Regions from separate parts of the Photobacterium sp. GB-72 genome, predicted to be linked through region 1. Evidence: riboswitches for the same ligand, from Rfam matches in the RefSeq annotation. Region 1 holds a riboswitch; the other holds the start of a gene.

Region 1 (4,100 bases):
ACTGATAAGGAAATTAAACAGGCACGATTAGAAGTAAAAGGTAAAACCAAGGCACAGGCATTAATCGCCTATCTACAAAGTCTGGGACAAGATCAAGGAGTACGACCATGAGTACTTTTTGGAGTGGTTGGGTCATTATCCTAACCCTTATTTTTCTCGCAATTATGATCGTCGTTGTTGCGTACTACTGGAAGAAAAACAGTGCAGCCAACGCTAATCGAACCGTCGATAGCTTTGATGGTATCGATGAAAACGATGCCGCCGTACCAAACCTTTTACTTCTTTCTTATCTTCTCGCTTTCATTATCGCTGCCGTTTTTTTGGTGCTCTATCCTGGCATGGGAAACTGGCAAGGACTCATGAAGTGGCAATCAAGTAGTGAAGCGGCTTCAACCTCTACTACTTCATTAGCCAAACAAATTAGCCAAGTACCTAATAGTGATACATCATTTCAAGCATTAAGTACCTCGCCTGAAATTGTGGTCGCTGGGCGTGCTTTATTTCAAACCCATTGTGCGGCTTGTCATTTAAATCAAGCACAAGGTCAGCTTCATTTCCCTAATTTAAGTGATACCGTTTGGCTTTATGGTGGTAGTGATGAGGCGATCCATCATTCGATTGTTAAAGGTCGTAACGGAGTCATGGCTGGTTGGAAAGATATTCTGACTGAAGAAGAAATTGAGAATGTTTCATATTATGTCGCTTCACTTGAAAAAAATCGCATTATCTCAGAGCCAGCGGTCAAGCTTGAACTCGGTAAAACCGTATTTGATGCTAACTGTACGGCTTGTCATGGCAGTAATGCAAAAGGTAATACTGCGATTGGTGCGCCAAATCTAACCGATAATATCTGGCTTCACGATGGCAGCGTTGAAGGTATTATTTCAACGGTAAAATATGGCTTGAACAATCTCATGCCTGCTTTTGAAGAGCAACTCAGCGATAGCGAAATTCAAGCATTAGGGGCTTATATTCGCCACCAAGGAAATAGACAAAACGAGAAACTCGCAGCACTTGATCCGGATATGGTTAGTAAAGGGCAATACCTTGCTTATGCAGGAGATTGTATTGCTTGTCACACTGGTGAAGGTGGCGAACCATTTGGTGGCGGTTTAGGATTTTTAACGCCATTTGGCACGCTTTATTCTACCAATATTTCAGCACATCCAACCTATGGTATTGGGGATTACACCTACGATGAATTTTATGATGCGCTACATAAAGGTAAAGGCAAACATGGCTACCTATATCCAGCGATGCCCTACTCGTCTTATCAATATGTGACAGATGAAGACACCCAAGCACTTTGGGCTTACATGCAATCGCTTAATTTTGTGAATACTCGTAATGAAGAAAACAAGATGATGTTCCCAAGTAATATCCGGTTAGGACTACTTGGTTGGAATATTGCCTTTCTTAATACCGACCCTTTGCAATACCCAGCAGATGCCACCGAACAATGGAAACGGGGTAAATATTTAACCATGGGGTTAGGCCATTGTTCGGAATGTCATACTCCACGTAACGTTGCACAAGCCTTGATAGAAAAAGAGCTATTCCAAGGTAATTTGATTGATGGCTGGAAAGCCCCAAATATTACCGCAACAGAGCTATATCAAGATCGTTGGGATGTAAAAACACTAACCGACTTTTTAAAAACGGGTCATTCAGATAAAGGAACCGCATTTGGTGGTATGGCGGAAGTGGTACAAAACAGTACCCGTTTCTTGACAGAACAAGACGTCGCAGCCATTGCGGAATACTTGATCACTGGCGATAAATATAACGAGTTAGATAGCTCGGTTCCTCAGCTTAACCCACCAGGCTTTGGTGACTTGGTGCCAGCCAATGTTGATATTCAAACCGTTGAGCTAAAACCGTTAAGTAGCAACGATCCTGAAAACGAAGCCAAACTATATGGTGTGTATGTGCAAACCTGTGGTGCATGCCATGGTAAAGACGGTAAAGGTAGGAAAGGGATCGCCCCTACGCTGCTTAACAACGGGATAATTATGCACAGTGATCCTTACGATACGATTGCCGTTACCATTCGTGGTTTATCGCCAAACTTCATGGAACAAGACAGTAACTTTATGCCTATGAGTAGCTTTAACTCGGTGCTCAGTGATGCCAACCTTGCGAAATTAATTAGCTTTGTCCGCGATAAGTTAGGTGATAGAACTGTACCTGTTACACCACAAGAAGTAGCAGAGGTAAGAAAAGATTTAATTAAAGGTGGCTATGCTGGGAATATACACTCCATGACAACACCAGAACAAAATCAGCCCAATAGCATAACAGAATGAGCGATTATCTAAATGGAATATATCGCTACTAATTGGTTAACATGCCATCAACAGTAACAATATTTACAATTAATATGCATTTTCTGTCTGCTTTTTATTGCCTAAGCAAAATTAATAGGTATCATCAAATTTCAATCCTTTGAGTAGAGGCGCGCTGCCTAAAAGTATCCGGATGGAGGGTGACACCTTTGAAGTCTGGGGAAAGGAGTCGGCGCCGAAGTGTTTGTTGTGTCGTCAACAATCGCTGGGTCTGCATTAAATAAGTGCAGAACTGCCATAGTTATTTTGTCTATGGAGCGCTACCCTAAGGGATACGAAGAAGTATTTTTTCTCCTGAAATCTGTTTCTCTATCCTTTCGGTAGATCTCCACCTAATATAGGTGTTTAAGAGATCCATGAATCTAGTTCAATATTCTGACTCCCTGCTATCTGTTGTACCACCCTTACTGGCGGTTGTTTTAGCAATCACTACACGACGTGTATTGTTATCACTTGGCCTTGGTATTGTTGCAGGCGCAATCCTTCTTAATGATTACAGCCCTTTAGCGGCGCTTCAATATATCGTAAATAAAGTTGTAGGCCTTGTTTGGGCAGACGGTGCTGTAAATAGCGGTAACGTTAATATGATCATCTTTATGCTTTTGCTCGGTGGTTTGATCAGCTTAATGACGGCAACAGGTGCCACTAAAGCATTTGCTGAATGGGGTGTTCGTCGCTGTAAAGATCGCCGTAGCGCAAATATGCTAACGGGTTTAATGGTTTTTGCTTTCTTTATTGATGACTTTTTCCATAGCTTATCTGTGGGGCCTATTTGTCGCCCAGTAACAGATCGCTTCAATATCTCACGTGCAAAGCTTGCTTATTTACTTGATTCAACGGCTGCACCTGTTTGTGTTATCACGCCAATTTCTTCTTGGGGTGCTTACATTATTGCTATTCTTAGCGGTATTTTAGTAACAAACCATATTACCGATATCAGTGCTATTTCATTGTTTGTTCAAATGATCCCAATGAACTTATACGCCGTGTTTACGCTATTAATGGTTATCGTTGTTATTTTCTTCCAACTTAACATTGGTCCAATGCGTCAACACGAAGCATGGGCAGAAGAAGGTAAGCTATGGGATGAATCTAAAGGCCACCCTAAAGGTTTAGAGATCACGACTGAGTCTGAAGGCCAAGGTACTATGATTGATATGGTATTGCCTATTCTGACACTGACAGTCTCAAGCGTTATCTTTATGATCATCAGTGGTGCTGAAGTATTAAGCGCAAAAGGCGAGGCTTTTAGCTTAATTGCTTCTTTAGAGCATACCGATCTAGGTGCTTCATTGGTTAATGCATCTTTATGTAGCCTAGCTGTTTCTATTCTTCTAGCTTTACGTTTAAAGCTGCCACGTAAGACTTGGTTAACTGCGGCACCTCAAGGTGTACAAGCGATGATCCCTGCAATCATTATTCTACTTTTTGCATGGACGATCGGTACTGTTGTGAGTGATATGTCTACAGGCCAATACCTAGCCTCTTTAACAAAAGGGGGGTTCCCAACGGAATTACTACCAGCATTAGTCTTCATCCTTTCATGTGCAATGTCATTTGCGACAGGTACAAGCTGGGGCACGTTCGGTATTATGTTGCCACTTGCTGGTGATATGGCGGTAGCAAGTGATGCTCACCTATTAATGCCGATGTTATCTGCAGTACTTGCAGGTTCGGTATTTGGTGATCACAGCTCACCTATTTCAAGCACAAGTATCTTGTCTGCAACAGGTGCAGGTAGTCACCATATGGATC
Region 2 (4,100 bases), on a different contig from region 1:
TCAGGGATATAAACCACATTGAGTTGGGGCAAACGTGACATTTCTTCTACCACAAATTGGATCCCAAGCTTTTCAAGCCCTGCTTTAAGCTCTTCATGGACATTTCGATGGCGCTGCCATGCATTTTCTAACCCTTCGTTTTGCAATAATACCAAGGCTTCATGCAACGCATATAAACTGTTTACAGGTGCAGTATGGTGATAGCAACGCTTACCTTCACCACTCCAATAACCTAGCACCAAACTTTGATCTAAAAACCAGCTTTGTACTTTGGTTTTACGTCGTTGGATCTTATCAATCGCCTTTTGAGAAAACGTTAATGGCGATAACCCCGGCGTGCAGGACAAACACTTTTGGCTACCTGAATAAACCGCATCTAATTGCCACTCGTCCACCAGCAAAGGAACACCACCAAGTGATGTCACCGCATCAACAATCGTTAAGCAATCATGTTTACGGGCAATTTCCGCCAATGTTTTCGCATCACTCAATGCGCCGGTTGAGGTTTCGGCATGTACAAAAGCAACAATTTTAATTTCAGGATCGTTTTGTAACGCTTGATCCACTAAATCAGGATCAACCGCCGCCCCCCATTCGTTATCCACAACGATAGCAACACCACCACAACGCTCGACATTTTCCCGCATCCGTTCCCCGAAAACGCCATTACGGCAAACTAGTACTTTATCCCCAGCTTCAACGAGATTAACAAAGCAGGCTTCCATTCCTGCACTACCTGGCGCTGAAACAGCGATAGTAAAGGCATTTTGGGTTTGAAAGGCATATTGCAACAATTGTTTTAATTCATCCATCATACCGATAAATAATGGATCAAGGTGCCCTACCGTAGGACGACTAAGCGCTTGTAATACTTGCGGATAAATATCTGATGGTCCCGGCCCCATGAGGGTTCGATGCGGTGGGATAAAGCTGGTAATTGTCATTCTTTTGCTCCGTAAAGTCATTGTCCCTGTCGATATTTTTATGTGGAACGCGTTGCTATCTATTTTAGAGTATTAGAGCCCTTTCATTGGTGCAAGCGACCTATACCGATCCCATGACACACATTGACGAAATATCATATGTAAATAAATTGTCATATTCCATTTGACAACAGGGTGATGAATCTTATTCAATAAGATGATATTTTATTCAAGCACTTATTATTCAAACAGTACGACTTAAAACGGAAGAGGAGCGTTACCTAGGTATCATAATGACAGGACCCCATCCAATCGCCATTATGAGAGGGAGAGTAACGCCGAGGTATAACTGATTAGGGGATGAGTTATATCGGCTATGAAGGTTGAATCCTTCTAGCTGTCACCAAGGTCAATGATTGACATTGGTGGGGAGCTTCTGGGTGAGTGACTATTCACCTCTTATGCTCTCCTGACAGGATGTCGGGAATACTCCCGAAAAAATAGCCTACCTTGTGATGTGTTTACTATTTAGGGAGAAATTAATTATGGACAAGGCTGCAACACATTCAGATTCACTCACTGTCGCAAAATTTGGCGGTACCAGTGTTGCTGATTACACCGCAATGAGCCGAAGTGCTGCCATTGTTATTGCTAATCCAGACACTAAAATTGTGTTAATCAGCGCCTGCTCTGGTGTCACGAATATTCTGGTAGAACTTGCCAATGGCGTGAGCGATTCAACGACCCGCCAACAGCGCATTCAGACACTGACCCAAACCCACCAAGATGTTCTTGATCAACTTCAGCACCCAGAAAATATTCAAGACGCTATTTACGGCCTACTTGATAACATCGCAACCTTAGCTGAACATGCGGCATCAACAACCTCTGCACAATTGACCGATCAAATTGTTAGCCATGGCGAGCTGCTTTCAACCCATCTTTTTAGTCAAATATTAGTCGAGCTAAACGCCCCAGCTGTACGTGTAGATATTCGTTCCATCATGCGTACTGATGATCAATTTGGTAAAGCGATCCCACAGCCAGAAACAATTAAGCAATTAGCGACTGAGCAATTATTACCACTATTAGACAATAATATCGTGGTATCACAGGGCTTTATTGGATCAAACAGCCAGGGTGTTACGACAACACTTGGTCGTGGGGGAAGTGACTATAGTGCCGCTTTAATCGCAGAAGCCGTAAATGCTAGCACATTAGAGATTTGGACGGACGTACCGGGTTTATACACTACCGATCCACGTATTACATCAGCCGCTAAACCGATCAAAGAGATCAGTTTTAGTGAAGCTTCTGAAATGGCAAACTTTGGTGCTAAAATTTTACACCCATCAACTCTAGTACCAGCTGTTCGTCAACAGATCCCTGTATTTGTTGGTTCATCAAAAGCACCGGAGCAAGGCGGTACTTGGATCCGACAATCCGTTGAAGAAGCGCCACTATTTAGAGCACTCGCATTACGTGCCAACCAAACCATGGTGACACTCACGAGCTTAAATATGTTCCATGCTTATGGCTTTTTAGCCGAAGTCTTTCGTATCTTGGCTGAACATAAAATCTCAGTTGATCTCATCACAACCTCAGAGGTCAGCGTTTCACTGACCTTAGATCAAACTGATACGGGTGGCGGTGCGCCAACGCTTCCGCTTCAAGTCGTTGAAGAATTAAGCCAATTATGTGTGGTTGACGTCGAGCAAGGGCTATCACTGGTTGCACTTATCGGTAACCAAATGAGTGATACGAAAGGCTCAGCAAAAGATATCTTTGGCGCGCTAGAAGATCATAACCTTCGTATGATTTGCTACGGTGCTAGCCCACATAATTTATGTTTCTTAATTAATGAAGATGAAGCTAAAGACGTGGTTCGCACACTGCACGCATCTTTGTTGGAATAAGCTCTTTCTAACTAACCCAAATAAAGTTCCGATAAACAAAAAGGCGCATTGAGCGCCTTTTTTAACGATTGATTAAGCATTAAAGATTTGGGCCTAACCATTTCTCAGCTTCGATCAAATCCCAACCTTTGCGATCAGCATAACTTTCTAACTGATCTTGCTGGATCTGAGCAACCGCAAAGTAACGAGAATCAGGATGTGAGAAATACCATCCCGAAACGGCAGCACCAGGCCACATTGCGTAACTTTCCGTTAGTACCATGCCAGTATTTTTCTCAGCATCAAGTAACTGCCAAATAGCACCTTTTTCGGTATGCTCAGGACATGCGGCGTAACCAGGTGCAGGACGAATACCTTGATACTTTTCTCGGATCAAATCGTCATTATTCAGATTTTCATCAGCTGCATAACCCCAAATATCTTTACGTACCATTTCATGCATACATTCAGCAAAGGCTTCCGCTAATCGATCCGCAACAGCCTGTACCATAATGGCATTGTAATCATCACCTTTTGCTTTAAATTGCTCAGCAATGTCATATTCACCAATCCCACCTGTTACCGCAAAAGCGCCAATCCAATCAGCCTTGCCGCTCTCTTTAGGCGCAATATAGTCAGATAAACAATAGTTAGGACCTTTCGGCTTTTTGGTTTGCTGACGTAAACCATGCAGCACAGTTAAAACATCAGTTCGGCTATCGTCTGTGTACACTTCAATATCATCACCGACATTATTGGCAGGGAATAAACCACACACACCGTTAGCTTTAATCATGCCTGTTTTCTCGATCTCATCTAAGATTTTATTAGCATCATTAAACAACTTAGTCGCTTCTTCACCCACAACTTCATGACGAAGAATCGTTGGGTATTTACCACTTAATGACCACGTCATGAAAAATGGCGTCCAATCGATATACTTACGAATTTCAGCTACAGGGAAATCAGTGAAGGTGTGAACACCGGCTTTTTTCGGTACTGGCGGCGTATAATTTTGCCAATCAATATTAACCGCATTAGCACGTGCTTCTTCTAACGAAATAGGTGCGGTACGTGGTTTCTTACGCGCATGTTGCTCACGTACCACATCGTACTCTTGGTTTAAACGCTCAACAAACGCTGGCTTTTGTTCATCAGACAATAACGCAGAACAAACACCTACTGCGCGTGATGCATTAGATACATACACTACTGGCTGATTGTAGTTTTGCTCAATCTTAACCGCCGTGTGGGCTTTAGAAGTTGTTGCACCACCGATAAG

The links. A riboswitch is a leader RNA that binds a small molecule or an ion and turns the genes downstream of it on or off. The one in region 1 is predicted to bind lysine.
Region 2: linked by a shared signal. The riboswitch ahead of lysC (lysine-sensitive aspartokinase 3) and the one ahead of C9J40_RS11545 (Na+/H+ antiporter NhaC family protein) in region 1 are both predicted to bind lysine.

Annotation. Positions count from the first base shown of each region.
Region 1 is NZ_PYNV01000009.1:39,241-43,340, reverse strand. It holds gene ccoO (cytochrome-c oxidase, cbb3-type subunit II) at 1-111, shown strand, start outside; gene ccoP (cytochrome-c oxidase, cbb3-type subunit III) at 108-2,306, shown strand; lysine riboswitch at 2,443-2,616, shown strand; gene C9J40_RS11545 (Na+/H+ antiporter NhaC family protein) at 2,702-4,100, shown strand, end outside.
Region 2 is NZ_PYNV01000004.1:5,510-9,609, reverse strand. It holds gene C9J40_RS06670 (alanine--glyoxylate aminotransferase family protein) at 1-944, opposite strand, end outside; lysine riboswitch at 1,183-1,367, shown strand; gene lysC (lysine-sensitive aspartokinase 3) at 1,469-2,839, shown strand; gene metH (methionine synthase) at 2,919-4,100, opposite strand, start outside.